2 linked regions of the Stappia indica genome follow. The protein of the gene in region 1 interacts with the protein of each later gene in a pairwise test. Links are inferred from orthologs where the notes say so. Each region holds a gene or a part of one and is shown in the gene's direction. Other genes may lie near its edges.

What was found.
Region 2: the proteins of GH266_RS06155 (region 1) and sufA interact in binary tests that used the Escherichia coli proteins (3 or more experiments, as listed by UniProt). The link is inferred for Stappia indica from one-to-one orthologs.

What each region holds. Positions count from the first base shown.
Region 1 is NZ_CP046908.1:1,271,753-1,286,525, reverse strand. What follows is about bases 5,034-8,023. They hold GH266_RS06155 (2Fe-2S iron-sulfur cluster-binding protein), read left to right. Parts: upstream 5,034-6,363; coding sequence 6,364-6,684; downstream 6,685-8,023. Other genes in these bases: GH266_RS06145 (MFS transporter), read right to left, coding at 7,869-8,023; GH266_RS06150 (AraC family transcriptional regulator), read right to left, coding at 6,759-7,640; GH266_RS06160 (Hpt domain-containing protein), read left to right, coding at 5,877-6,257; GH266_RS23240 (hypothetical protein), read left to right, coding at 5,122-5,610; GH266_RS06170 (apolipoprotein A-IV repeat region-like domain-containing protein), read right to left, coding at 5,034-5,038. In the rest of the region: more of GH266_RS06170, read right to left, coding at 1-5,033; more of GH266_RS06145, read right to left, coding at 8,024-9,167; GH266_RS06140 (MFS transporter), read right to left, coding at 9,395-10,597; GH266_RS06135 (AraC family transcriptional regulator), read left to right, coding at 10,675-11,640; GH266_RS06130 (DUF2267 domain-containing protein), read left to right, coding at 11,651-12,070; GH266_RS06125 (transglutaminase-like domain-containing protein), read right to left, coding at 12,075-12,887; GH266_RS06120 (DUF1488 family protein), read right to left, coding at 13,336-13,611; GH266_RS06115 (hypothetical protein), read right to left, coding at 13,602-13,916; GH266_RS06110 (hypothetical protein), read right to left, coding at 13,939-14,196; GH266_RS23235 (hypothetical protein), read right to left, coding at 14,228-14,371; GH266_RS06105 (hypothetical protein), read right to left, coding at 14,349-14,666; GH266_RS06100 (hypothetical protein), read right to left, coding at 14,663-14,773. UniProt on the Escherichia coli protein: Ferredoxin are iron-sulfur proteins that transfer electrons in a wide variety of metabolic reactions. Although the function of this ferredoxin is unknown it is probable that it has a role as a cellular electron transfer protein.
Region 2 is NZ_CP046908.1:545,379-559,974, reverse strand. What follows is about bases 5,477-8,289. They hold sufA (Fe-S cluster assembly scaffold SufA), read left to right. Parts: upstream 5,477-6,600; coding sequence 6,601-6,978; downstream 6,979-8,289. Other genes in these bases: GH266_RS02520 (aminotransferase class V-fold PLP-dependent enzyme), read right to left, coding at 7,057-8,265; GH266_RS02530 (SUF system Fe-S cluster assembly protein), read left to right, coding at 6,137-6,523; GH266_RS02535 (cysteine desulfurase), read left to right, coding at 5,477-6,129. In the rest of the region: GH266_RS02555 (cysteine desulfurase family protein), read left to right, coding at 1-994; Fe-S cluster assembly protein SufB, read left to right, coding at 1,129-2,601; Fe-S cluster assembly ATPase SufC, read left to right, coding at 2,653-3,408; Fe-S cluster assembly protein SufD, read left to right, coding at 3,426-4,751; more of GH266_RS02535, read left to right, coding at 4,882-5,476; GH266_RS02515 (gamma-glutamylcyclotransferase), read left to right, coding at 8,362-8,961; GH266_RS02510 (class II 3-deoxy-7-phosphoheptulonate synthase), read left to right, coding at 9,151-10,536; GH266_RS02505 (response regulator), read left to right, coding at 10,785-11,321; GH266_RS02500 (NAD+ synthase), read left to right, coding at 11,418-13,130; GH266_RS02495 (MFS transporter), read left to right, coding at 13,206-14,414. UniProt on the Escherichia coli protein: Is able to transfer iron-sulfur clusters to apo-ferredoxin. Multiple cycles of [2Fe2S] cluster formation and transfer are observed, suggesting that IscA acts catalytically.

The sequences.
Region 1 (14,773 bases):
GCGTTCCGGTCGCTGCACGCTCACCGGCGCGCGAGGTGTCCAGCACGTTCGACTGGCGGGCGACGATTTCCGACAGCTCGGTCAGCGCGCGAACCTGCTCGCTGACGATCTTGCGCAGGGCCGAGGCGGACTGCTCCGCCTCTTCCGGCAGGTCGAGAATGCCGCGCTTGAGTTCGGCGCGGGTCTTCTCCAGCTCGCGGTGCACGTCGCGGGCGACGTCGCGCATGCGGGTCGTCGCCTCGGTGAAGCGCTCGGACGCGTCCGACAGGGTCTTCGACATTTCGGCGACGATGTCGTCCTGGGCGGCACGCACGGCCTCGCGGGCCTTCTGGCCTTCCAGGCCTGCCGACAGGCGCATCGACTCGAACTGCTCGCTCACCGATGCGGTTGCCGCCTCGGCCGCGGCCGTCAGCATGCTGGTCACCTCGCGGCTCTTCTGGTCGGCGCCGGTGAGGGCCGATTCGAGCTGCTTGGAGAAGGTGCGCATCAGACTGTCGACCGCCTCGGTCTTGGCGAGCAGCGTGTCCGCCACTTCCTCGATGGCGGTCTTGCGCTCGCCGACGCGGGCGTCGACCTCGCGGTTGGTCTCGTCCAGGTGCTGCGCCGCCTCGCTGAGCATGCGGCCATGGTCTTCCAGACGGCTGGCCAGCGAGGAGATGTCGGAGAGAACCTCCTGCGAGACCTGCTTGAGCACCGAGGTCTGGGCGTCGAGCGATCCGGCCGAGGCCGTGGTCTCGCTGAGCGCCCGGTCGATGGCCGTGCGGAACTCGCCGGCGCTGCGCGACAGGGACGTCTCCACCTTGCCGAGATTGTCGCCGGCATTGGCGACGACGTCGCTGAGCAGGGCGTTGGACTCGGTCAGGCGGTCCAGCAGCGCGGTGATGTCGCTCTCCAGCTGCGTCTTGGTGCTGCCGAGCACCTCCGCGGCCGAAGCGCTGCGCTCGTCCAGCGTCGCGACCAGCGCGTCGCCGGCTTCCACCAGCTTGCGGGTGGCGTCGAGGCCGGTGCGGGCGAAGTTGTCGGTGACGTCGCGGCCCTTGACGGTGATCGCCTCCAGGATCGCGTCGTGGATCTCCGACACGCGCGAGGTGAGGGCATGCGCCCGCTCCTCGATGGCGTTGACCATGGCGTTGCCGTCCGTGCCGAGCAGCTGCGACAGCGTGCCGGCGCGCTCGTCCAGCGCCTGGTTGAGCGCATCCGCGCGGGACACCAGGTCCTCGGCGACCGCGTTGCCGCGCTCGGCCAGCAGGTCGGCCGCAGCGCGCACGGCGCCGGCCACCTGCGAGCGGACGCTGTCCGCCTCGCCGGAGACGGTGTTGCGGATCTCCTCGACCGTGCGGGCCAGCACCATGCGGGCCTGCTCGCTCTCTGCCGACAGGGTGCCTGCGACATCGGCGACGGTGCGGGTCAGGTCCTCGCGGACCTTGTCGCTCTCGCTGCCGAGGGCGCCGCTCATCTCGCCGAGCGTGCCGACGAACAGGGTGCGGGCCTTCTCGCTTTCCGCAGCCAGCGAACGGGCGGCTTCACCGACCGCCGACAGCAGCAGCTCGCGCAGGCGCTCGCTCTCGCTCGACAGGTTGCCGGTGGCGCCGGTGAGCGATGCGACGATGGCCTCTGCGGCCTTCTCGCTCTCGCTCTGCAGGGCGCCGCGGGCCTCGCCGACCGAGCCGAGGACGATCTGGCGCAGACGCGCCCCTTCGCCTTCCAGCTTGGTGGTCGCCTCGTCCAGCGTGGTCTCGATGATCTCCTTGAGCTTGCTGCTTTCGCCCGAAAGCGTGCCGCTCAGGCGATCCACCGTGCCGCCGGCCTCGATGACGACCTCGGAGAGGGTCTCGCGGGCGCGCTCGGTCTCGCTGGTCAGCGTGCCGGTGATCGCGGCAAGGCGCTCGGCCAGCATCCGCTCCAGCTCGGCAGAGCGGCTGTCCAGCGTCTCGGCAACCTCGAACACCTTGGAGCCGAGCGACACGTTGATCTCCGCGATGCGGTCGGACAGCGTGTCGGTAAGGTCCTGGCTCTGGCGCGACAGCACTTCGCCGGCATCGGTGAGGCGCTGGTCGAGCGACTTCGACATCTCGGTCTGGCCGTCGACGAAGGCGGCGGCGATCTCGCGGGTCCGGGCGATCAGCGTCTCGCTGATCTGGCGGGCACGCGCATCCAGCGCCTGGTCGATGCGCTCGGTGCCGAGCGACATGGTGTTGGCCAGGTGTTCGGCCTTGTCGGACATGGCGTTGGCCGCCTGCTCGACCTTGGAGCCGATGGAGCCCTCGAAGGTGACGAGGTGCTGCTCGATCGCCTCGCCGATCAGGCGCGAACGCTCCGACAGGCTGGTGCCGATTTCCTCGGCGCGGCTGCCCAGCGTCTCGCCGACCTGGTCGACCTTGTCGGACAGCTGCAGGGTGATCGCCTGCGAGCGGTCTTCCAGAAGGTCGGACAGGGCGACGGTGCGCTCGTTGAGCGTCTTCTCGAACTGGCCGGTGCGCGCGTCGAGCGTCGTCGACAGGCGCTCGATGCCGCCGGCGAGGGTCTGGTCGAAGCCGCTGATCCGGGTGTCGAGCGCTTCCGCCATGGTGGAGGCGCGCAGGTCCAGCGTGGAGCTCAGCGTCTCGATCCCGCCGGTGAGCGTCTGGTCGAAGCCGCTGATCCGGGTGTCGAGCGCTTCCGCCATGGTGGAGGCGCGCAGGTCCAGCGTGGAGCTCAGCGTCTCGATGCCGCCGGACAGGGTCCGGTCGAAGCCCTCGATCCGGGTGTCGAGCGCTTCCGCCATGGTCGAGGCACGCAGGTCCAGCGTCGAGTTCAGCGACTCGATGCGGCCGTCGAGCGTTTCGCCCAGCTCGCTGGTGCGCCGCTCGAACGAGGCGACCAGCTCGGTGCCGCGCTCGCCGATCAGGTGCTCCATCTGCTCAAGATGGCTGCCGAGCCCGCTCTGCAGGCTGGTGCCGCGCTCGTCCAGGGTCTGGCTGAGGCGGTCGCCGATGGAGGTCAGCTCGCCGGCAACGCGCTCGCCGCGCGATCCGATGAGATGGGCGAGCTCCGTGCCGGTCTCCGACAGGGTGCGGGCGAAGTCGCTGGTATGCATCGACAGCGAGGTGCCGAGCGTCGCGGAGGCCTCGTCGAGCGCCGCGCGGAAGGCGCGGGTCTGCCCGTCGATGAGCTTGGCCATCTCCTGGCTGCGGGTCTCCAGGCGGTGGTCCAAAGCCTCGCCGTTGACGGAGATGGCTTCGTGGATCTTGTCGCCGACGGAGCCGAGGCGGTCGGCCAGCTCGGTGCCGCGCACCGTGATCGTCTCGGTGAGGCTGCCGGCCGTCTCGTCCAGCTTGGACGCGATCTCGCCGCCGCGCAGCGACAGGTCGACGACGATGGACTCGCCGGTGCCGCGCAGGATTTCCGCCACTTCGTTGGTGCGCGAGGACAGGGTCTCGACGATCTCGGCGCCCTTGACGGAGATCGTGTCGGTGACCTCCTGGCCGCGCAGCGAGATGCTCTCGACCACCCGGTCGCCGGTCTCGGCGAGCGAGGCGTCGAGGCCGGTGACGCGGCTGTCGAGCGTCGACAGCAGGTTCTCGGTGCGGGTGGTGATCGTGTCGATCAGCTTGCCGCTGGTCAGCGACAGGCTGGCGGTGATCTCCTCGCCGCGCTGGGTGATGGTGTCGCCGACGGTCTGGCCGGTGGAGGTGAGGGCCTCGGTGATCTCGTGGCCGCGCATCGACAGGGTGTCGACGATGGACGCGCCGGTGCTCGCCAGCGTGTCGTTGATCTCCGTGCCGCGGCTGTCCAGCGTCTCGAAGAGGTTGGACGAGGTTTCCGCCAGGCGGTCGTTGATCTCGCCGCCGCGCAGCGACAGGGTCTCGACGAACTCGGTCGCGGTCGCCGCGAAGCGGTCGTTGATCTCGCCGCCGCGCGTCTCCAGCGTTTCGGCGAATTCGCGGCCCGTGCGGCTCATGCTGTCGACCAGCGTCTCGCCGGTGCCGGTGAGGCGGGCGACATAGCTCTCGCCATGCGAGGCGAGGTTCTCGATCAGCTCGCCGCCGGCGGTGCTGAACGTGTCGGTGATCTCGCGCACGCGGCCGTCGACGGTCGCGTTGAACTCGCTCACGCGCGCCTCGATGGCGCCGGTGAGGCGGTCGGTGGCGGTGTCGGTGATCTCGCCGATCTTCTCGGAGGTGGCCTGCAGCTGCGCCGCCAGGCTCTCATGCGCGCCGGTGATGCTGTCGCGGACGCGGTCGGCGTTGGAAACCACCGCCTCGCGCTGGGTGACCAGCTCGTCGATCAGCGCGCGGATCTTCAGCTCGTTGTCGTTGTAGGAGCGCTCCAGCGAGGAGACCTCGTTGTGCACCAGCACTTCCAGCTCGCTGGCGCGGGCGATGGCGCGCTCGATGCCGTCGCCCATGGCGGCGACTTCGCGGCGGATGGCCTGGCCGACGCTGAGAATGGACTCCTTGGCGACGTCCTCGGGCTCGGCGAGGCGCAGGGCGACCTCGGTCATGCCGCGGGCGACGATGCGCATTTCCTGGGCGCGGAAGATCATCAGGGCCATGGCCCAGAAGAACAGCACCGGCACGACGACGGCGACCGACAGCAGGATGAGCGAGGGCGAGGACGCGATGTCGCCGGCGCTCTGGACGCTGGACAGTTCGGTGCTGAAGATGGCGGAGGCCAGCCACCAGCCGACGGCCACCCAGACGACGCTGAGGGCGAGGGCAAACCAGAACGGGGCCGAGCTCGGCCGCCGCTGCAGGGCATAGATGAGGTTGCCGATGGTCCGGCGGTCGTCATTGGCCGCCGATGTCGGCCGTCCGCCGCCGCGACCGCGCTTGGCGGGCGCGCGCTGGCTGTCGGAGGTGGTAGAGGTCGCGGCAAGGTCGCCGGAGCGCTCGCGGTCGCTGCGCTCGGAGCTTGCCGGTCCCGCGCTCGCGGTCTCGGACCCGCTGCCGCTGGCCTTGTCGCTTTCGTCCAGGTCGCCGAAATCGATCTTCAGCGCCTCCTCGACAGCCGACAGGGCAGCCTCGGCGGGATCCTTCGCCTTCGGGGGATGTGCCATATCTAACTCGCCTCGCGTCCGTACTCGTTACACATCGGGTGCCGCGGCGCAAAACACGTCGCCGCAAGACCTTGCACGGCTTCATGGATTCGGCGATGCGCCTGAATCGCTTCTGGAAGAGGACTGCTGTTCGCGCCGCCGACCGGCCTCTGGTCGCTGGGCGCGGCTCTCCCAAACTTGCCGCACACCTAAAGCTAATGACACAATCTGCCGAGGCGAACAACAATTTGCAGAGTCATGACAAGGAGATGAGGGGGATGGCGAGGGCAGCGGCAAGGGGAGGACGCGGATCCTCCACAGGAAGCGATGATGCACGCAGTGCGCCTGACAGGGGCGGCCGGGCGCCGTCCGCAGTGCAGGCCGCGTGGCTCGCCAGGGGGCTCGATCAGGCCGGCGGCAAGCTGCCGCTTTTCGATGCGGACGGACGCCGCGTTGCGGAAAAGACCATCCGCGCCTGCATAGCCGCAGGATGGGCAGAGCCTTGGTTTTGCAACCCGATCAAGCCCGACTGGCTCGTCTGCCGGCTGACGGAGGCCGGCCGGGCGGTGGCCGAGAACGCGCTGGAAAGCTGAGGCTGAGGGCGGCGGGCTGCGCGTCTCCGGCCTGTCGCGATTGCGGCGCTTCGGGGCGATGCGGGGCGGCAAGGCCGGGCCCGGCCGGCGCCTGGTCGCAGCCTGAGTGTTTACGCGCGTTAACCAAGGATTCACTTTGTTGGCCGGGCCGGTGGAAATCGCCGGCATGCTTAACCCGGTTTTCGCGCCTTTTGACGATCCTGGATGGCAGATCCATGCGCGAGCGCTCCCGCGAGCCTCGTCCAGCCACAGGAGGTGCTGCCGTCATGCAGGCAATAGCGAGACAGTCCGATGCCGACGCCCGGCATGCCGACCCCGAGCCCGGGACGCATGCCCCGGTCGACCTGGTTCACCTGACCCGCCACACGCTCGGCAATCGCGACCTGGAGCGCGAGGTGCTGCGGCTTTTCGCCGTCCAGGCGCGGATGCTGGTGGCCCGCATGCAGGATGCGCAGGACGAGGCCGTGCTGCGGCGCCTGCTGCACACGCTGCTGGGATCCGCCAAGGGGATCGGTGCCTGGAGCGTTGCCGGAGCGGCAGAACGGCAGCAGGCGGCGCTCGACGAGGGCGCGCCGGCCGACCTGCCGGTGCTGGCCGGCACCGTCGAGGAGGCCGAGGCCTTCATCGAGGCATTGCTGCGCGATTGAGCGGCGGCGGCTTTGATCTGCGGCAGGATGCTTGACGTTTCGGCGCGATTGGTTATGTCGAAGGCGAGATATTCCCGTGCCATTCCAGCGCCGAGACCAGCCGCCAATGCCCAAGATCACCTATATCGCCGCCGACGGTGCCGAAACTGTCGTGGATGCTCCCGTCGGTTCCACCGTGATGGAAAACGCCATCAAGCACATGGTGTCGGGGATCGAGGCGGAGTGCGGCGGCGCCTGCGCCTGCGCCACCTGCCATGTCTACGTGGACGATGCCTGGACCGGCGTCACCGGCTCGCCCGAGCCGATGGAAGAGGACATGCTGGACTTCGCCTATGACGTCCAGCCGAGCTCGCGCCTGTCCTGCCAGATCAAGGTGACCGACGCGATGGACGGCCTCGTCGTCCGCATTCCCGAGCGCCAGGCCTGACGAAAGGGCCGGGTGCTCGCGCGCCCGGCCCCTCGTCTTCTCTTTCGCGCTTTTCTTTGCGCCTTGCGCGCCCCTCAGCCTTTCAGGGGCAGGCAGACGGCTGTCAGAAGATCCGCCTGCGGCGTCTCGCGCGGATTGTTGAGATATTCCTCCATCGTCGGCCTGTCGTCCGGTTCCTCGCCGCTCTGCGGCAGCCAGGCCGAGAACAGCCTGTCCCAGGTCACGTGCAGGTCCGCATAAGGGCCCTTGTGGATCGCGACCGCGTAGCGCCCGGCCGGCATCTCCCGCAGTTCCAGCCCCGCGGGCAGGTCGCCCGCGAACCCGTCCCCGAAACCATCCGGCAGGGTGATGGCGGCAAACGAGTTCAGCTCCCGCGCGGGCACCGAGTTCGGGTCGTCGTAATACAGCCCGATCATCCGCATCGAGGGGCCGAGCAGGCCCGCCCCGCCGGCGAAGGCGAAGGTCTTCTCGAAGGTGCTGCCGATCTCGATATACGGCCCCTTGTGGGCGATGCCGGCAAGGCGCAGCGTGTCCATGTCCTCGATCCGGACCTGAAGGTTTTCCATGACGGTCTCGTCTCCCTGTTGCGTCTGGTAGCACAGCACCGGGTCGCGGGGCAGGGCGCGGAAGGCCGCCGGCGGGATGCCGTAATGGGCGGCGAACGCCCGTGTGAAGGCCTCCGTGCTGGCGTAGCCGGCGCGCCGCGCGATGCGGGGCACGGGCAACGCCTCCCCCACCAGTTCCGCCGCTGCCCGGTGCAGGCGATAGCGCCTGACCGTCTGGGCGATGGTCTCGCCCGTCTGGGTCCGGTAGATCCGGTGGAAATGGAAGGGAGAGAAGCAGGCGATCTCCGCCAGCCTCGCCACATCCAGCGGCGTATCGAGATGGCGGGCGATGTGGTCGACCACGCGGGCGATGCGCTGGGCGTAGTCGAGGCCGGTCGAGGGGCGTTGCATGTCTGTCCGATCCCGGTTGGTGCAGGGACGAGTGCTACAGGATGCCGCCTGACAGAACTTGCGCATTTGCCGGCCGCCAGATCACCACCAGATCACCCTGTCGCAGCCGGCGGGGTCTTTGCAACAAAACGGCCTTTGCAAACGAAACACCCTTGCACAACGAAACGGCCGGGCACCTGGCCCGGCCGTTCTGTCGTTTCTCGCCGGCGCAATGCCGCCGGATGAGGGTTACTCCGCGGGAGCTGCCGCCGGCTTGCGCCAGAAGAACACCACCTCGTTGCCTTCGACCGGCGCGTCGGGCACCAGCCGCGACAGCACCAGGCTGACGCAGGCCATGGCCGCGCCGATCAGGAAGACGGCGGCCGGCGAGACCAGCCAGATCAGGCCGAACAGCGCCGGGATGAACACCGCGGCGATGTGGTTGATGGTGAAGGCGACGCCGGCGGTCGGGGCGATGTCGGCCGGGTCGGCGATCTTCTGGAAATAGGTCTTCATGGCGATGGCGATCGCGAAGAAGGCGTGGTCGATCACGTAGAGCGCGCCGGCCAGATGGGCGTTGGTGACGAAGGCATAGGTCGTGAACACCCCGATCAGGCCGATATACTCGATCGTCAGCGCGGTCTTCTCGCCGACCTTGCCGATCCAGGCGCCGATCTTCGGCGCCAGCAGCATGTTTACCACGCCGTTCAGCAGGAACAGCCCGGCGACCTCGTGCACATCGTAGCCGAAGCGCTCGACCATCAGGAAGCCGGCGAAGACGGTGAAGATCTGCCGGCGGGCGCCGCCCATAAAGGTGAGGGCGTAGTAGAGCCAGTAGCGCTTGCGCAGCACCAGCTGCTTGCGCTGCGGCACGCCCTCGCGGAACTGCGGGAAGGCGACGACGAGGAACGCCAGCACCACCAGCGTCAGCAGGCCGGCGACCAGGAAGACGGTGGTGAAGCTCAGCTCGAACGTCTTCCAGGCGACGAAGATCAACCCGTAGGCGACGAGCTGCGCGGCCGCGCCGACGGACAGGATCTTGCCCATGCCGGCCGCCGCCCGTTCCTTCGGCAGCCACTGCAGCGACAGCGACTGGTTCATCGTCTCGTAGTAGTGGAAGCCCACCGACATCACGAGCGTGGTCAGGTAGAAGCCCCAGATCGTCGGGAAATAGCCGGTCGCGGCGACGCCGATGCCGAGCAGGCCGAGCGACAGATAGGCCAGCGTCTGCTCGCGCAGGAACAGCAGCAGGTAGATCGCGGTGAAGGCGAGCAGGCCGGGGATCTCGCGGATCGACTGCTGGATGCCGATCTCGCGGCCCGTGAAGCCGAGTTCATGAACCGCGAAATTGTTCATGAGGTTCCACCAGGCGGCGAAGGACAGCTGCATCGCCGCCGCCATGATCATCAGCAGGATCAGCGGCGATCGCCAGCCGGTGCCGGTCGGCGCTCCGCCGGCCGGCCTCGTGCCGGGAATGGCGGCGCCCGCTTCCGCGGCGGCGAAGGCCGGAACAGGGTCCGGCGGGGTGTTGGGGGCAGGCTCTCGCATCGCAGGTATCCGCAAGACATGAGGAAAGAAGGAGGGACCGGGACCCGGCAACGGTCCGGTCCGCAAGCGCGGGCCGACAGGATGCCGGCCCCTGTTGTCCTTCCTTACCGCGAGCTGCGGCTTGCGTGTTATCGCTATTTTGTCAATTTATGTTCTTGAGACGCCAGGCGCCTGCCGCACGATTGCGCGGCAGGCGTTTGGCTCAAGGCCCAAGCTCAGTCTGAGGCTCAGGCCCGGGCGGGGACCCTTGCGGTCTGGACCCCGGCCAGCACGGTCAGGGTCGCAAGCACCAGCACCGCGCCGCTGGTGAGAAAGACGCTCACCACGCCGCTGAGATCCAGCACCAGCCCGCCGACGGCGGCCCCGGCGGCGATTGCCAGGTTGATGGCGGCGACGAGCAGCCCGCCGGCGCTTTCCGCTTCGTCCGCGACCGCCCGCGAGACCCAGGCCGACCAGGCGACCGGCACGGTGCCGAAGGCCAGCCCCCACACGGTGATGATGACGAGCGCGGAGGGGAACGAGGCACCCAGGTTGGTCAGCAGGTAGGCCAGCGCCGAGATGGCCAGCGGCGCCAGCGCCAGCGTCAGCCGCAGCGACCGGGCCACCAGCAGGCTGCCGAGGTAGTTGCCGAGGAAGTTGGCGATGCCGAAGGCCAGCAGCGTTGCCGAGATCGCCGTCACGCCGATGCCGGTCACCGTCTCAAGGAACGGCCGGATATAGGTGAACAGCGACATGTGGCCGGCGAAGACCAGCAGCACCGCCAGCATCGCCAGCGCGATATGCCGGCGCGACATCAGTTCCACCAGCGTCGACAGGCGGGACCGGCCGCGCGGCGGCAGAGCCGGGAGCGTCGCCAGTTGCACCGCGAGCACGGCGACCCCGAGGCCGGCCGCACCGGCAAAGACGTAGCGCCAGCCGAGCAGATCGCCGAGATAGCTGCCGACGGGCGCGGCGAAGATCGTGGCGGCCGAGACGCCGGACACCATGATCGACAGGGCCTTGGGCACGCTCGCCTCCGGCACCAGGCGCATGACCACGGCGGTGGACAGCGACCAGAAGCCGCCGAGCGCTGCGCCCAGCAGCAGCCGGCCGGCCAGCAGCACCTCGACGCTGCCGGCGAAGGCGACGACGAGATTGGACAGGATCAGCAGCACCGAAAAGCCGGCAAGCACGGTGCGCCGGTCGATCCGGTGGGTGAGGGCGGCGACGAGCAGGCTGGCGACCACGCCCATTGCGGCCGTTGCCGTCACGGCCTGGCCGGCCAGCCCCTCGGTGATGCCGAGGTCCTCGGCCATCGGCGTCAGCAGGCTGGCGGGCAGGAATTCCGCCCCGACAAGGCTGAAGACGCCGAGGCTCATGGCGAACACGGCAGACCATGCGGGCACGGTCGAGGCCGCCGGCGCGCCGGCGGAGAGGTTTCTGTCAGTCATCTGTGTGATCCACACTTGGTGAGAGTTGACCACAAGATGGCTGGAATTGCCGGACGATCCATGACACAATTTCCGTCATGCTTGATCGATCGTCCGAAATTGATGGTTCCTCCGGCCCCGACCCCGTCAGCGAACTGCTGATGGGCATGCGGCTGCGCGGTGCCAGCTACAGCAAGATGCGGTTTTCCCCGCCCTTCGGTATCGGCTTTGCCGAGGCGCGGGAAGCCCGGTTCCATTTCGTTGCCGCCGGTCAGGCCGTTCTCAAGACGCCCTCCGGCACGATGGTTCCCGTCTCCTGCGGCGATGCCCTGCTGCTGCCGCGCGGGGACGCGCATGCCATCGCCTCCGGTCCCGGCGTCGGCATCCGCCCGTTCGACAGTTTCGAATCGGTGCCGCTGTGTCCGGACATCTACTGCGTCGATGCGCTGCAGGAGCAGCAGTGCCGTTCGCGCGATGTGCTGGTGTTTTCCGCCCGCATGCAGCTCGAGCTCGACACGCTGCATCCCCTGATCGAGCTGATGCCCGATTTCCTGCTGGTCAGCGCCCCGTGCGGGCAGCAGCCCGAGGTGCGGCCGCTGCTGGATGCGATGGAGCGCGAGATGACCGCGAGCAGGGCGGGATCGGCGAGCATCCTGGCGCGGCTGGCCGAGGTGGTGGCCGTGTCGGTGATCCGCAACTGGGTCGAGTGCGGGTGCGGCGATGCCACGGGCTGGGTCGCGGCCTTGCGCGACGAGCGGCTCGGCCGGGTGCTGGTGGCGCTGCACCGCGATCCCGGGCGAAACTGGACGCTTGCGGACATGGCCGCGACGATGGGCAGCTCGCGCTCGGTCTTCGCCGAGCGTTTCGCCGCGGCCACCGGCACCACGCCTCTGCGCTATGTCGCCGCCTTGCGGATGCGTCTTGCCGCGCAGTGGCTGACCCGCGACCGGGTGCCGGTCGAGGAGATCGCCCATCGTCTGGGATATCAGTCGCAGGCGGCCTTCAGCCGGGCCTACAAGCGCATTGCCGGAATGCCGCCCGGCCAGGCCAGAAAGGCGTGGTAAGAGAGCTGCCATGCCGATGCCGCCGGACTACCAGCATGCCGCGGCCGATTTCGACCGGTTGCTCGAGATCGCGCGCGACAATGCCGGGCTCGCCACCCGCAACCAGACCTACACGATGGTCCAGGGTGTTTTTATCGTCTTTCGGCGCCGGCTGGCGCTTGCCGATGCGATCCGCTTCTCGCAGGTCCTGCCGGCGCTCGCCCGTGCCCTGTTCGTCGCCGACTGGGACGTCGAGGCGCCGCCGCGTCCCTTCGAGGATCGCGAGACCCTGACCCGCGAGGTGCAGGCCCTGCGCCGGCATCACAATTTCGCACCCGACACCTGCATCCGCGATGTCGCGCGGGCGCTGCGCGCCTGCTGCGACGAGGCCGAGCTCGACCGGGTTTTGGCGGGCCTTTCGCGCGAGGCGAGGGCATTCCGGCAGGGGTGAGCGGCTATGCCGGGACCCGGTCCTCGTAGGCCCAGACCCGGAATTCCTTCAGCACATGCGGGCCGAAGGAGTTGATCAGCGGAATGTCCGCGGCATCCCTGCCTCTTGCCACGACGATGCGGCCGATCCGGGGCGTGTTGTTGCGCGGGTCGAACGTGTGCCATTCCCCGTCCAGGAAGACCTCGATCCAGGCGCTGAAGTCCATGGGATCGACCACCGGCACGCCGATGTCGCCGAGATATCCGTTCACATAGCGGGCAGGAATATTCAGGCAGCGGCAGAATGTCAGGGCGAGATGGGCGAAGTCGCGGCACACGCCGACGCGCTCGTTGAAGGCCTCGAAGGCGGTTCGCGTGGCCCTGGCCTGCATGTAGTCGAACTGCAGGTGCTGGTGGACGTAGTCGCAGATCGCCTGCACCCGCTGCCATCCCGGCGGCAGCGACCCGAACAGGTCCCACGCCGTCTGGCTCAGATGGTCGGTTTCGCAGTAGCGGCTGCCCATCAGGAAGACGAGACAGCCGTCGGGCAGGTCCTCGACCGGCATCTCGCGGGCGCCGAGCCGGATGCTGTCCGTGCGGCCGCTGTCTGCGACCGTTGCATCGCTGCGGATGGTGAACTCGCCGCTTGGTGCCATCATCCTGCGGCACCGGTTGCCGAAAAGGTCGCGATAAAGGGCCGTCGGCACGGCGGGAGAGGTGTCGAAGGTCTCCGCAGACCGGATGTCGGCGGTGCGCGCGTCCTCGATGGACATCAGGCAGACCAGCGCGGTCGGTTGCTGGCATTCCAGCCTGATCTCGTAGCCGCAGCGAATGAGCATGTTCGGGATCGCTCCCTCCATTAGGTCGTGAACTCATGATTCTGGCGAGAAACGGTCTGCGCGAACCTGATCGGATACAAGGAGCAAGTCCGCAGGAAACCGTCCGGTTTTCAAGGTGTTGCGACGCTGTTGCCGGCAGGTTTGCGCAGACCCGAAGGGCGTCGGCCCGACTTCGATCTGCGGCGTCGGACCGCTCGGCCGGGGGACTTGCCCCGGCCATCACGCTCCTCCTGGCATATCATTGCCGGGCCAGACGCCGTTTCCGGCACAATTATGAGTCCACGACCTAGTGTGGTGAATTTGAAATACGCCTCATTTTGCGGCAACCGTCGGAGCGTATTTCAAATTCGAAAACCACACTAGAAACATAAACATGCTAGTCACCCTTTTGAATCTGAAGTTCGTACAGAGCTTGCTGCCAAATGTGACGAACTTCAGATTCGGGTGACTAGCGGAAGTCGGAGGCGTTCAGCGTGTAGGAGGACCGGCGACGGTTGCCATGGATCTCCCGCGCGACGTCGTGGATGGCGGGCCTCAGCCGGTCGAAGGCCGAAAGGCAGTCGTCCTGCGAAGCATCGAGCGGGCGGGCCGCTTTGCTCGCCTTCACCAGGGCGTCGGCTTCGATGAAGAAGGGCACCTCGAAGACGCCGTCGTGACCGACGAAGCGCACGCCCTTGCGGCCCTCATCGAAGCTGCGGCTGGGATTTGGGAAGTTCAATGCCATGACAGGCCTCCCGTCTTGCGCCAGGCTGACAGCAGGAAGGCGGAGAGCCTGTTCTGCGGCGTTTCCCGCCGGGTGCTCCGGCGCAGCCTGCGCTCGGAATTGCGATTGTTGAGGAACAGCATGCCGTCGGTGGCGTCCATGCGGCTCAGGCCGGTCATGTCGCTGCCGTCGGAGGAGGCGGGCACGCCGGTATAGACGTGGTAGATCGTCCAGGTCCGGTCCTGTTCGATCCGCCGGCCGAACTGTTCGTCCATCCGGCTGCGGCAAGCGGCGCCGCCTTCGTTTTCCCAGACGCTGATCGCCATGCGGCCTGTGTCGTGCCCTGGGTCATGCCTGATGGTGCTCATGGCTGTCGGCCTCTGTGGTCTCGCGCCCGGTGGTGAAAAGGGCGGAATGGAGGGGCGCGCCGGCGGCATCGGTGATCGTGACGCCGTCGGGGCGCTGGGGCATGTCGAGGCTGGCCAGCAGGCGTGCTGCAAGCGCGATCGCATCGTCCCGGTCCACGGCCTCGGCCATCTCGCAGCCGACGATGGCATGCGCGCCGTCCGCTTCGCGGACCCGGAAGAACCTGATGACGATCTTCATCGCCGCGTCTCGCAGGCAGGCCGCCGGTTCGTCAGCTCTTGCCCTTCTGGCGCGGGGCGGCCTCCATGGCGGAGAGCTTGACCCGGTTGGCGAAGGGGACTTCGGGTTTCGCCTCCGCCTTCACCTGCTTGGGCTTGCGGATCTCCCGGGTGCTACGCTTTTGTCCTTTGGCCATATCCAAATGTCCTTTCCATCAAGGTTGCCTGTGCGCCGGAGCCCGACGCATCGAGCGGCTCCAGTTCGTCCTGCATCGCCACGCGCTCGTGGTTCTCTTCGGCGCTGCGGATGCGGTATTGGGGGGCGCCTGCCTCGACGGGCATGACGCCGGTAATGCGGTAGATATCGCCCTTGGTGGCCTGCCTGCCCCTCGTGCTCCTCAGGCGGACGTCCTGTCCGATCGTCAGCAGGTGCTGCCCCTGTTCGGCGGCGGGCGGGCCGGCTCTGCGCCGGGTGAAGAGTGTTGCGGTCATCTGAAAGGGTCCTTTTCTGTAACGGCGTCGATCTCGGCCGGGTCGATCGGCACCAACTGCCGTATCGCTGCCCGCACGCCGATTGCCGGCAAGTGGATGAAGGTGCC
Region 2 (14,596 bases), 730 kb from region 1 along the record:
TCCGGGCGCGCAGGTCAGCTTCACCTGCGGCGCCACCGAGGCGAACGTGACGGCGCTGTCGCCGGTCTGGAAGGACGGGCGCGGCGAGCGGCGGTTCACCCGGCTGCTGGTTGCGGCGAGCGAGCATCCCTCGGTTGCGGCCGGCGGGCGCTTTCCGGCCGAAGCGCGCGAAAGCGTGCCGGTCGACGGCCGGGGGCTTGTCGATCCGGCGGCGCTTGCCGCGCGGGTCGCGGAGCTGACGGCGGCGGGCGAGAGCGTGCTGGTGGCGGTGATGGCCGCCAACAACGAGACCGGCGTGCTGCAGCCGCTGAGCGAGATTTCGGCGGCGCTCAAGGGCAGCGACGCGGTGCTGCATGTGGACGGCGTGCAGGCGGCAGGCCGCATCGCCATCGACATGGAGGCCTGGGGTGCCGACAGCCTGGCGCTCTCGGCCCACAAGATCGGCGGCCCGCAGGGTGCGGGTGCGATCGTGGTGCGCAGGGCAGGGTTGCACCCGGCCCCCTTGCTCACCGGCGGCGGACAGGAAAACTGGCGCCGTGCGGGCACGGAGAATGTCGCGGCGATCGCCGGTTTCGGCCTCGCAGCGGAACAGGCCGCGGCGGAACTGGTTGGGTGGGATGAAATTCGGGCCCTTCGGGATGGCATGGAGCGCGAGCTTCGCCATATATGGGCTGACACGGTGGTGTTCGGCGCCGATGCGCCGCGGCTCGCCAATACCAGCTGCTTCGCCGTGCCGGGCGTGGCAGCGGAGACCGCGCTGATCGCCCTCGACCTGGAGGGGATCGCGGTGTCGTCCGGGTCGGCCTGTTCGAGCGGCAAGGTCGGCGTGTCGCCGGTGCTGTCGGCGATGGGCATAGACAAGGACCTGGCGCGGGGCGCCATCAGGATCAGCCTCGGGCGCGAGACCGCGCCGGAGGAGATCGAACAGTTTCTTGCCGCATGGCGGCGGATATCGGGACGGATCAGGCAGGCAGGCGCGGGACGCGCCGCCTGACGGGATCCGGACCAGCAAGACCGAAAGGGGGCGCAGCCTGTGCCCCCGCCAAGACCCGGGGGCGGCCGGTGGCCGCGCCCATTACATAGTGCGACAACCCGCGGTCCTTGACACCGCAGTGGATGGAGACACGCATGCCTGCAGTTCAGGAAACGATCGACCGCGTCCGGTCGATCGATGTGGATCAGTACAAGTACGGTTTCATCACCGATATCGAGTCCGACAAGGCGCCCAAGGGGCTCAACGAGGACATCATCCGCTTCATCTCGGCCAAGAAGGGCGAGCCGGAATGGATGCTGGAGTGGCGGCTGGAGGCGTATCGCCGCTGGCTGACGATGACCGAGCCGACCTGGGCCCGCGTCGAGTATCCCAAGATCGATTTCAACGACATCTACTACTACTCCGCGCCGAAGTCCGCGCCGGGGCCGAAGAGCCTCGACGAGGTCGACCCGGAGCTGCTGGCGACCTACGCGAAGCTCGGCATTCCGCTGCAGGAACAGGAAATCCTGGCCGGCGTCGAGCCGAAGAACCGCGTCGCGGTGGACGCGGTGTTCGACAGCGTGTCGGTGGTCACCACCTTCAAGGAAGAGCTGAAGAAGGCTGGCGTCATCTTCTGCTCGATCTCCGAGGCGCTGCGCGAGCATCCCGAGCTGGTGAAGAAGTATCTCGGCTCCGTGGTGCCGGTCACCGACAACTACTATGCGACGTTGAACTCGGCGGTCTTCACCGACGGATCCTTCGTCTACGTGCCGGAGGGCGTGCGTTGCCCGATGGAGCTGTCGACCTATTTCCGCATCAACGAGAAGAACACCGGCCAGTTCGAGCGCACGCTGATCATCGCCGAGAAGGGCGCCTACGTCTCCTATCTGGAGGGCTGCACGGCGCCGCAGCGCGACGAGAACCAGCTGCACGCGGCCGTGGTCGAGCTGATCGCGCTGGATGATGCCGAGATCAAGTATTCCACCGTCCAGAACTGGTTCCCGGGCGACAAGGAAGGCAAGGGCGGCATCTACAACTTCGTCACCAAGCGTGGCGACTGCCGGGGCAAGAACTCCAAGATCTCCTGGACCCAGGTCGAGACCGGCTCGGCGATCACCTGGAAGTACCCGTCCTGCATCCTGCGCGGCGACAATTCGCGCGGCGAGTTCTACTCGATCGCGGTGTCGAACGGTTACCAGCAGATCGACAGCGGCACCAAGATGATCCATCTCGGCAAGAACACGTCGAGCCGCATCATCTCCAAAGGCATCTCGGCCGGCAAGTCGCAGAACACCTATCGCGGCCTCGTCTCGGCGCATCGCAAGGCGTCGAACGCGCGCAACTTCACGCAGTGCGACAGCCTGCTGATCGGCCAGGATTGCGGGGCCCACACGGTGCCCTACATCGAGTCGAAGAACGCGACGGCCGTGTTCGAGCACGAGGCGACCACCTCGAAGATCTCCGACGACCAGATGTTCTACTGCCAGCAGCGGGGCCTGTCGGACGAGGAAGCGGTGGCGCTGATCGTCAACGGCTTCGTCAAGGACGTGATCCAGCAGCTGCCGATGGAGTTCGCCGTCGAGGCGCAGAAGCTGATCTCCATTTCGCTCGAAGGCTCGGTCGGCTGACGCCGGCCGACCGCCTCGCATCGCACATCCAGAATACCGACGGACATCATCATGCTTGAGATCAAGAACCTGCACGCCCGCATCGCCGAAGACGGCACCGAGATCCTGCGCGGCATCGACCTCGTCGTGAAGCCGGGCGAAGTGCACGCCATCATGGGCCCGAACGGCTCCGGCAAGTCGACGCTTTCCTACATCCTCGCCGGCAAGGACGACTACGAAGTCACCGAGGGCGACATCGTCTACAACGGCCAGAGCCTCCTGGAGCTGGCGCCGGACGAGCGCGCCGCCGCGGGCGTCTTCCTCGCCTTCCAGTACCCGATCGAGATCCCGGGCGTGGCGACCATGACCTTCCTGAAGACGGCGCTCAACGCGCAGCGCAAGGCGCGCGGCGAAGAAGAGCTGTCCACGCCGGAATTCATGAAGCGGGTCAAGGACAAGGCCGGCGAACTTCAGATCACCATGGACATGCTGAAGCGGCCGCTGAACGTCGGCTTCTCCGGCGGCGAGAAGAAGCGCGCCGAGATCCTGCAGATGGCCCTGCTGCAGCCCTCGCTCTGCGTGCTCGACGAGACCGATAGCGGCCTCGACATCGACGCGCTGAAGATCGTGTCGGACGGCGTCAACCGTCTGCGCGGCCCGGATCGCTCCTTCGTGGTGATCACCCACTACCAGCGCCTGCTCGACCACATCGTGCCGGACGTGGTGCATGTCCTGTCGAAGGGACGCATCGTCAAGACCGGCGGCCCGGAGCTGGCGCTGGAGCTGGAGAAGAACGGCTACGCCGACTTCGTCGACGCGGCCGCGTGACAGGTCAGGAAACAGACATGACCATCGAACCACGCACCCTGGAAACCAGGGCCGAGACCGACCTGGCAGAGGCCTATTACCGCGACCGCGACGCCCTGCCGGGCGGCGCGGCGGTCGCCGAGATCCGCAAGACGGCTTTCGACGCCTTCCGCAAGAGCGGACTGCCGCATCGCCGGGTCGAAGAGTGGAAATACTCCGACCTGCGCGCCAGGCTGAAGACCCTTCCGGCCTTCGCCGCGCGTCGCAGCGACGACGAGGCCAAGGCGGCTGTCGCCGCGCTCGAAGATGTCTATGGCGCGGCGGACCGCTACCGCCTCGTCATCGTCGACGGCCACTTCCACGCGGGCCTGTCGGACGTTGCAGCACTGGCCGAGGCCGGCGCGAGCGTGCGTCCGCTCGCCGAGGCACTGGCTGAAGAGGGCGAGAGCCTGATGCAGCTGCCGGAGATCGCCGCAGGCGACGCGGCGACGGGCCTCAACGCCGTCTTCTGCGCCGACGGCATCGTGCTGTCGCTGCCCGAGGGCGTCTCTCTGGACAAGCCGGTCGAGATCGTCCACGCGCTGTCGGCGACTGCCGCCAGCACGAGCGAGCGGGTGATCGTGGCGGCCGCCAAGGGCGCCAAGGCGATCGTGCTGGAGACCTTCATCGGCGGGGCGGAGGGAAGCTTCTCCAACACGCTGACCGACATCCGCGCAGGCGACGAGGCGGAGGTGACCGTCGCCCGCCTGCAGATGGAAGCCGCCGGCACCACCCATATCGGCACGGCCGTCGTGACGCTCGGGGCGCAGACCCAGGTCAAGCTCATCGGCGCTGGCATCGGGTCGGGCTTTGCCCGGCACCAGTCCTTCGTTGCCTTCATGGGCGAGGGGTCGCGCGCGGACCTGCTCGGCATCACCATGGTGCGGGCCGGCCAGCATGTCGACCAGACGCTGGTGGTGGATCACGCCGTGCCGCAGTGCGACAGCCGCGAGCTGTTCAAGACCGTGGTCGGCGAGGGCGCCAAGGGCATCTTCCAGGGCAAGATCATCGTCCGCCCGCATGCGCAGAAGACCGACGGCCAGATGATGACCCAGTCGCTGCTGCTGTCGGACGACGCGGAGATGTCGCTGAAGCCGGAGCTGGAGATCTTCGCCGACGACGTGCAGTGCGCTCATGGCGCGACGAGCGGCCAGATCGACGAGGACCTGCTGTTCTACCTGCGCTCGCGCGGCATTCCGGAGGCCGAGGCCCGCACGCTGCTGGTGCTCGCCTTCCTGTCGGAAGCGGTCGAGGAGATCGGCGAGGAGATCGTCGTCGAGGCCTTCGAGGAGCGCATCCGCGCGTGGCTCGACGCCGGGGCATAAAAGCCCCGGCATCAAAGGCTGTGGGGGCGTAAAACCCCGGCATCAAAGCCTGCCGGGGCGCAAGGTCCCGACAGGACCGTACAGGCCGGGGCAGGCGCCCCGGCGAAGCGGGAGAACGCAGATGACGTCGATGACCGATCCCGGTGCCGTTGCAAGCGCCCCCTATGACGTGATGGCGGTGCGCCGCGACTTCCCGATCCTGTCGCGCGAGGTCTACGGCAAGCCGCTCGTCTATCTCGACAACGGCGCCTCGGCCCAGAAGCCGCAGGCGGTGATCGACGCGGTGACCAAGGCCTATTCACACGAATACGCTAATGTCCATCGCGGGCTGCACTACCTGTCGAACACGGCGACCGAGAATTTCGAGGCGGCGCGCGAGACCGTGCGCCGCTTCCTCAACGCGCCGTCGCAGGACGAGGTGATCTTCACCCGCTCGACGACCGAGGCGATCAACCTGGTCGCCCAGACCTTCGGCGCGGAACGCGTCGGGGAGGGCGACGAGATCGTCCTGTCGATCATGGAGCACCATTCCAACATCGTGCCCTGGCACTTCCTGCGGGAACGACAGGGCGCGGTGCTGAAATGGGTCTATGTGCGGGAGGACGGGTCCTTCGACATCGAGGCGTTCGAGGCGGCCCTGTCGCCCAGGACGAAGCTGGTGGCGATCACCCAGATGTCGAACGTGCTGGGCACCGTGGTGCCGATCCGCGACATCTGCCGCATCGCCCATGCGCGCGGCATTCCGGTGCTGGTCGACGGCAGCCAGTCGGCGGTGCACATGCCGGTCGACGTGCAGGACCTCGGCTGCGACTTCTTCGTCTTCACCGGCCACAAGGTGTACGGTCCGACCGGCATCGGCGTGCTGTGGGGCAAGATGGAGCACCTGGAGCGGATGCGTCCGTTCAACGGCGGCGGCGAGATGATCCTCGACGTCACCGAGGACATGGTAAGCTACAACAGCCCGCCGCACCGCTTCGAGGCGGGTACGCCGCCGATCGTCCAGGCCATCGGCCTTGCGGCCGCGCTCGACTACATGGACACGATCGGCCGCGATCGCATCGCCGCGCATGAGGCGGCGCTTCGCGACTACGCGCATCAGCGGCTGAAGCAGATCAACTCGATCCGCATCTTCGGCGAGGCGCCGGACAAGGGTGCCATCGTAGCCTTCGAGATGAAGGGGGTGCATGCGCACGACGTGTCGATGATCATCGACCGCGAGGGCGTTGCCGTGCGGGCCGGGACCCATTGCGCACAGCCGCTGCTGGCACGATACGGTGTGACCTCGACGTGCCGGGCGAGCTTCGGCCTCTACAACACGTTCGACGAGGTCGACAAGCTGGTCGAGGCGCTGCAAAAGGCCCACGACTTTTTCGCATGAGGGCGAGATGAGCGAAGACCAACTGACACAGGACGAGGACGCCCAGGCCGAGATTTCGGCCACCGGCTCCGCCTTTTCCGAGGACGAGCTGAAGCGCCTGACCGACGACATCGTCGGGGCGCTGAAGACCGTCTACGACCCGGAAATTCCCTGCGATATCTATGAGCTCGGCCTGATCTACAAGGTCGACATCGAAGACGACCGCTCGGTCGCCATCGACATGACGCTGACCGCGCCGGGCTGTCCGGTCGCCGGCGAGATGCCGGGCTGGGTGGAAAACGCCGTCAGCGCGGTCGCCGGGGTCGGCGACGTCAACGTGCAGATGGTGTTTGATCCGCCGTGGACGCCCGACCGCATGTCGGAAGAGGCCAAGGTGGCGCTCAACTGGTATTGAGTGCCGCTCGGCCCTATATTCAAGGGTAACGCGGGCGCGTTTCGTGCCCGCCAACCGCTAGAATCGGGGAAACGGATATGGGTTCCAGATTCCAGGTCCTGAAGCTGACGGACGCCGCCGCCGAGCGCGTGCGCGAGATCGTCGGCAATTCGGCCAAGCCCGTTCTCGGCCTGCGCGTCGGGATCAAGAAGGGCGGCTGCGCCGGCATGGAATACGACATGAGCCTCGTCGAGGAGGCAAAGCCGGGCGATGACGTGATCGACGACAAGGGCGTCAAGATCTTCATCGAACCGTCGGCCGCGCTGTTCCTGCTGGGCACGGAGATGGACCACGAAGTGACGAAGTTCCGCTCCGGCTTCGTGTTCCGCAATCCTAACGAGGTCTCGGCCTGCGGCTGCGGCGAGTCCGTCTCGCTGAAAGAAGCGGACGCGGAGGCGTTCGGGGCGCAGGGCTGAACGGCCGATCAGAGCTTTGGACACAATAAAACCCCGCCGGACGCGACCGTCCGGCGGGGTTTTTCATGTCAGCTCGCCTCAAGCGTCCCGCAGGGCCTTCAGCAGGGTCTCGATCTCCACTTCCGTGTTGTAGGCGTGGAGCGAGGCGCGCAGGACCGCGTCGAGGCCGCGCTGCGGCAGGTCGATGCGCGCGGAGGAGGCGGAGGAGACCGAGGTGTTGATGCCCGTCGCCGTAAGGCGTGCGCGCGTCTCCACCGGGCTTTCGCCGTCCACCGTCAGCGTGACGATGCCGCATTTGCGCTGTCCCCGGTCGTGCACGGCGATGCCGGGAAGCTTGCCGAGCTCGGCCCGCAGCAGCGCGGCGAGCGCCGAGATGCGGTCCTCCAGCCGCTGCGGCCCGGTCTCCAACGCATAGCGCACGGCGACGCCGAGGCCGATCTGGCCGGCGAAATAGCGCTCCCAGTTCTCGAAACGGCGGGCGCCCTCGACGAGGCGGTAGCTGTCGGCATCAAGCCACTCGGTCGATTCCAGGTCGATGAAGGCCGGCTCCAGCTGGTCGAGCACCGCGTCCGAGACATAGAGGAAGCCGGTGCCGCGCGGCCCGCGCAGATACTTGCGCCCGGTGCCGGAGAGCATGTGGCAGCCGATCCGGGTGACGTCGAGGGCGATCTGGCCGGCGGACTGGCAGGCATCCAGAAGGTAGAGCAGTCCGTGACGGCGGGCGATGGCACCGACCTCCTCGGCCGGATTGACGAGGCCGCCGAAGGTCGGGACATGGGTGAGGGCGATCAGCCGGGTCTTCGGGGTGATCGCCGCCTCCAGCGCCTTCAGGTCGATCTGACCGCTCGCGTCGTCGTCGATCAGGTCGATCTCGATGCCGGCGCGGGCCTTCATCTGCAGCAGCGCGACATAGTTGGAGACATACTCGGCGCGGCCGGTGATCACCCGGTCGCCGGGGCGAAAGGGGATCGAGTAGAAGGCCATGTCCCAGGCGCGGGTGGCGTTCTCGACATAGGCGATCTCGTGCGGGGCAGCGCCCAAGAGCGCGGCGACGGCCGGGTAGAAATCGGCGACCGCATGGGCGGCCCGGTCGGCGGCCTCGTAGCCGCCGATATCCGCCTCGAGATCGAGATGCGCCTTGACGGCGGCCAGGACCGGGGCGGGCGGCAGGCTGGCGCCGGCATTGTTGAAATGAACGAGGCGGCTGGCTGCGGGCGTATCGGTGCGCAGGCGGGCGGTGTCGGCATCGGTCCAGCTGGAAGATTGCGCGCGGGGGATGGTGGTCATGGGCGGGGCGATCCTCTAGGCAGGAGAGATGGACGGAAAAGGCGGGGGCCGGACGGTCCCACCGCCGCTGGATTGCAGCTTACGGGAACGCACGGCATGACCATCACGTATTTCGGTTACGGATCGCTCGTCAACACGCGCACGCTCGGGCCGCAGGCGGTGGCGGAGGCCGGGACGCTCGCCGGCTGGCGCCGCGAATGGCGCGCCTGGTGGCGCCCGGTGGGTGCGGAGAACCTGCCGAAGGTCTGCACGCTTACGGTGCGCCGGGCGGAGGATACGGCAATCCGCGGGGTGATGGTGAGCGAGCCGGCCGAGCGGTTGGCCGAGCTCGACGCGCGCGAGCGGCGCTATCGCCGGATCGACGGGATCGGCCCGTCCTTCCGCCGCGACGGCGACGGGTCTGCGGGCGCGGCGGGCGCCTTTCTCTACGAGGCGGACAGCGAGATCCGCCGGCCGGGCGACGACGATCATCCGATCCTGCAGAGCTATGTCGACTGCGTGCTGGCGGGCTTTCACGCCTTCTGGGGCGAGGAGGGTGTGCGCCACTTCATCGAGACGACGGACGGCTGGGACGCTCCGATGCTGGCCGACCGCAGCGCGCCGCGCTACCCGCGTGCGCAGGTGCTGGATGCCGGGCTGCTGGCGCTGTTCGACGGCCTGCTGGCCACAACTGGCCTGCGCTACATCAAGGGCTGAGGCGCGCAGGCTCGTGCCTCGCTGCGACGTTATCTGTGGCCTCGCCCCTCTGCCGCGTGTATAACCCCCGGCACCCGCTGCCCGCGCAACATCCGAACGGGCAAAGGGGGGACAAACGAAACACGCAACCGGAGCGGATGCCTGCAGGCACAAGATCTTGCCGAAGGTCGTTTATACGGAGTTGGAACAATGGCGCAGAACTGGACACCGGATAGCTGGCGGTCGATGCCGATCGTGCAGGTGCCCGAGTATCGCGACGCGGACGCGCTCGCGGAAGTGGAGCGCCGCCTGTCCGACTTTCCGCCGCTCGTTTTTGCAGGTGAGGCGAGAAAGCTGAAGACCCAGCTCGCCGAAGTGGCCGAAGGACGCGGCTTCCTGCTCCAGGGCGGTGATTGTGCGGAGAGCTTTGCGGAGCACCACGCGGACCACATCCGCGATTTCTTCCGCGTCTTCCTGCAGATGGCCGTCGTGCTCACCTATGCCTCGGCGCAGCCGGTGGTGAAGGTCGGCCGCATCGCCGGCCAGTTCGCCAAGCCGCGCTCCTCGCCGATGGAGAAGCAGGGCGACGTGGAGCTGCCGAGCTACCGCGGCGACATCGTCAACGACATCGCCTTCACGCCGGAATCCCGCGAGCCGGATCCGCAGCGCCAGGTCATGGCCTACCGCCAGTCGGCCGCGACGCTGAACCTTCTGCGCGCCTTCGCGCAGGGCGGCTTCGCCAATCTCGACCACGTGCATCGCTGGATGCTGTCCTTCGTCAAGGACAGCCCGCAGAGCCACCGCTACCAGGCGCTGGCGGACCGCATCTCCGAGAGCCTGGATTTCATGCGGGCCTGCGGCATCGATCCCGACAGCGCGCCGCAGCTGCGGTCGACCGATTTCTTCACCAGCCACGAGGCCCTGCTGCTGGGCTACGAGCAGGCGATGACCCGTGTCGACAGCACGTCGGGAGACTGGTACGCGACCTCCGGCCACATGCTGTGGATCGGCGACCGCACCCGCCAGCCCGACCATGCCCATGTCGAGTTCTTCCGCGGCATCAAGAACCCGATCGGCCTCAAGTGCGGCCCGAGCCTCAAGGCCGACGAGCTGCTGCAGCTCATCGATACGCTGAACCCGGCGAATGAGGCCGGCCGGCTGACCCTGATCTGCCGTTTCGGCGCGGACAAGGTGTTCGAGCACCTGCCGCAGCTGGTGCGTGCCGTGGAGCGCGAGGGCAAGAAGGTGGTGTGGTCCTGCGATCCCATGCATGGCAACACGATCACCGCCGGTGGCTACAAGACGCGCCCGTTCGACCGCATCATGCGGGAGGTCGAGGCCTTCTTCGCGGTGCACCGGGCGGAAGGCACCTATGCCGGCGGCATCCATGTGGAGATGACCGGCAAGAACGTCACCGAGTGCACGGGCGGTGCCCGGGCGCTGACGGCCGAGGATCTTGCCGACCGCTACCACACCTATTGCGATCCGCGCCTCAACGCCGAGCAGGCGATCGAGCTCGCCTTCATGGTGGCCGAGAACGTCCGCAAGGAGCGCGACCAGCGCGGCAGTCCGGAACGCGAGGCGGCCATCGCCTGAGTCGCTGCGCTCTACCGCCACGCGCAATTGTTATCGACGCCGCCGGGTCCCCCCCCGGCGGCGTTTTCCGTTTTTCCGCCGCCGCGCGCCGTGCGGTAGGTTTCCCGAAAGGTGTTGCGGGGTATGGGTCGCGCGCCGGCCGCAGGGCGGACCGGCGGCCGGCCGTTCCGGCCAAAGCTTACGTAAGGAAATATTTCCGGATTCCGTATATTTGTAAGTATGAGCCAATCGGGAGGGAACCGAACGGCATGGTGCTCGATCTTTCAGCTGTGTCGGTGCTGGTCATCGACGACAATTCGCATATGCGCAGCCTGTTCAGGGCGATCCTGAACGGGTTCGGCATCCGTCGCATCTCGGATGCAACGGATGGGGCGGACGGACTGGCCGCGACGCTGGAGCGCAAGCCCGACATCGTGATCTGCGACTGGGTGATGTCTCCGCTCAACGGCGCCGAGTTTCTGTCGATCCTGCGCGGGGACACGGATGCGGGCGTGGCGACCACGCCGGTGATCATGGTCAGCGCGGATGCGCGCAAGCCGGTGGTTCTCAAGGCGGTCGAACTCGGCATTCACGAATTCCTGGCAAAGCCAGTCTCGCCGGCCATGCTCTACCAGCGCCTGCAACGGGTGCTGACGGAGCACCGGCCGTTCGTGCGTGCGAGCGACCGCCTGCGGCCGGCTCCAAGAGGCAGCTACGCGCCGTCGGCGATGCCGGCGCCGGAAGTGGCGGCTGCAGCGCTCAAGCAGCAAGGCGGGGCAGGCGGGCAGGGCACCTTCTACCTCTGACGATCCGATGTCCCACGGAGGGAAGGGCGGAGACGCGCACCGCCCATGCGCTCTCGCCGATTGCGCAAGCGCAAGGGCCGGGCTACACCCGTTTCCATGAGCGCGACACCGACCGAATCCTCCCTGAAAACCGGCTCTTCCGGCCCTGCCGACAGGCTGCGGCTGGCGGTGGTCCAGATGAACCCGACTGTCGGCGACGTGGAGGGCAACCTGGCGCTGGCGCGCCGCGCCCGTGCGCAAGCTGCCGCCGGCGGGGCCGATCTGCTGCTGCTGTCGGAGCTGTTCCTGTCCGGCTATCCGCCGGAGGATCTGGTGCTGAAGCCTGCCTTCGTGGCCTCTTGCCGGGCGGCGCTGGACGAGCTGGTGGCGGAGACCGCCGATGGCGGGCCGGGCGTGGTGATCGGCCTGCCCTGGCGCGAGGGCGACAAGCTGCACAATGCCGTGGCGCTGGTCGACGGCGGGCGCATCGAGGGCGTTCGGTTCAAGTACGACCTGCCGAATTACGGCGAGTTCGACGAAAAGCGCGTGTTCCAGTCAGGCCCCTTGCCGGGACCGGTCGGCTTTCGCGGCATCCGCCTCGGCCTGCCGGTCTGCGAGGATGCGTGGACCGAGGAAGTGTGTGAGTGCCTGGAGGAGACCGGAGCGGAGCTGCTGCTGGTGCCGAACGGCTCGCCCTTCCATGCCGGCAAGCCCGAGGTGCGGCTGCAGGTGATGGTCCAGCGCGTGGTCGAGACGGGCCTGCCGCTGGTCTATTGCAACCAGCTCGGTGGCCAGGACGAACTGGTGTTCGACGGCGCGTCCTTCGCGCTGCAGGCCGACCGGCGCCTTGCCTTCCAGATGGGCGAGTTCGTCGAGGAGATCGCGATCACCGACTGGCGCCGCGATGCGGAGGACGGCTGGGTCTGCGAGAGCGGGCCGAAGGCCGAGCTGCCGGACATCGATGCGGCGCGCTGGCAGGCCTGCGTCCTCGGCTTTCGTGACTATGTGAACAAGAACCGCTTCCCGGGCGTGGTGCTGGGCATGTCCGGCGGCATCGACAGCGCCGTGGTGGCGGCGATGGCGGTCGATGCGCTGGGAGCCGACAAGGTGCACTGCGTGATGCTGCCCTATCGCTACACGTCGGCCGAAAGCCTCAAGGACGCCGAGGCCTGCGCGAAGGCGCTCGGCGTGCGCTACGACACGGTGGCCATCGCCCCGGCTGTGGAGGGCTTTGCCGAGGCGCTGTCCGGCCTGTTCGCCGGCACCGAAAGCGGCGTGACCGAAGAGAACCTGCAGTCGCGCGCGCGCGGCACGATCCTGATGGCGATCTCCAACAAGTTCGGTGCCATGGTCGCGACCACGGGCAACAAGTCGGAAATGTCCGTCGGCTATGCGACGCTCTATGGCGACATGAATGGCGGCTTCAACCCGATCAAGGATCTCTACAAGACGCAGGTCTATCGGCTCGCCGCCTGGCGCAATGGCAACCGGCCGGACGGGTTGCTCGGCCCCGCGGGCGAGGTCATCCCCGTCAACATCATCGACAAGGTGCCGACCGCGGAGCTGCGCGAGAACCAGACGGACCAGGATTCGCTGCCGCCCTACGACGTGCTCGACGATATTCTCGAGTGCCTGGTGGAGAACGAGATGTCGGTGGGCGATATCGAGGCGCGCGGCCATGACCGCGAGCTGATCCACCGCATCGAGCACCTGCTCTACATCGCCGAATACAAGCGCCGGCAGTCGGCGCCGGGCGTGAAGATCACCCGCAAGAATTTCGGCCGCGACCGCCGCTACCCGATCACCAACCGCTTCCGCGACCGCAGCTAGGCCGCGTCTCTTGGCGGCGGCCGCCCGGACCGGGCCGCCGTCGTTCCCGCCACCCGAGCCCTCGCGCGAGGGATCATGCGTCTCGACAGGCTCCGCCTGGTCGCCATCCTTGCCGCCGGCCAGATCGTCGGTTGGGGGACGACCTTCGACATGCCCGGCGTGCTGGGGCGGCAGATCGCCGCCGAGCTCGGGATGTCGAACGCGCTCGCCTTCGGCGGGCTGACGGCGATGATGCTTCTGGGCGGGTTCGCCGGCCCCTGGACCGGGCGGCTGATCGAGCGGCATGGCGCAGCAAAGGTGCTGGCGGCGGGCGCTGCGACCATGGCGGCGGGGCTTCTCGCCATGAGCCTGGCGCAGGGCGTTGTGCTCTACTACGCCGCCTGGCTGGTGATGGGGATCGGCGGCGCGCTCGGTCTGACCGTGCCGTGCAATGCGGCGGTGGTCGAGCGGGAAGGGGCGGGCGCCCGGCGCTCCATCGGCATCCTGATGATCTTCACCGGCCTGTCGGCCGCCGTTGCCTGGCCGCTATGGAGCCTGCTGGAAGGGGCGATCGGCTGGCGCATGGCGATGCTGGCGGCGGCCGGTACGCAAGCAGCGCTGTGCCCGCTCTATCTCTTCGCCCTCCCGTCGCCGCGCGGCGGAGACGGCGCCGCCGCACGGGCTGCGGCCGCTGCGGTGGAGCCCTTGCGGCTGACGCAGGCGCAGGCGCGTCTTGCCTTCCTGCTGATCGCGCTGGCCTCCATTGTCTTCAGCCTGGTGACGACGGGGCTTGCGCCCTCGCTGATCGCCCTGCTGCAGATGTCGGGCGCCTCGCCGGCGCTGGCCCTGGAACTCGGCGCACTGCGCTCGGTGCTCGGCATCACGGCGCGGCTCGCCGACATCCTGGCGGGGCGGTTTGCGACGCCGCTGACCTCGGGCCTCATTGCCGCCGCGTTGCTGGTGGGCTCGCCCCTGCTGCTGCTCCTCGCCGACGGGCAGGCCTCGCTGCTCTATCTGTTCATCGCGTTCTACGGGTTCGGATCGGGCATTTCGGCGCTGACGAGGGCGCTGCTGCCGCTCAGCTTCTTTTCCGCAAGCCGCTATGCGCGGGCGGCGGCCGACCTGTCCTTGCCGAGCAATGTGGCGATGGCGGCAGGTCCGCTGCTGGTGACGATGGTGCTGGACAGCGCCGGTGTGGCGGGCGTCGTGCTCTACGCCTCGGGGCTGGCGATGCTGGCGCTGGCGGCGCTCGCCTGGCTCGCCGTTCTGGCATGGAGGCGGCCGGCGGAAACCGCAGCGGTCTGAGACGGGCATTGTCGGAAAGGACGATCTCTTTCGCCGGGAGCGAAGTTTCTCTATCCTGACGGCTCTTTCCTGGTCCTGCGACCGGTGCCGCCGGCCTGCGCTCCACCTGATCGACCTGCGGTCGCACCGCCCTTCGCCTCGCGCCATGTTCCGGCTTGCCGCGGGCACGGGCTTGCCGGCCT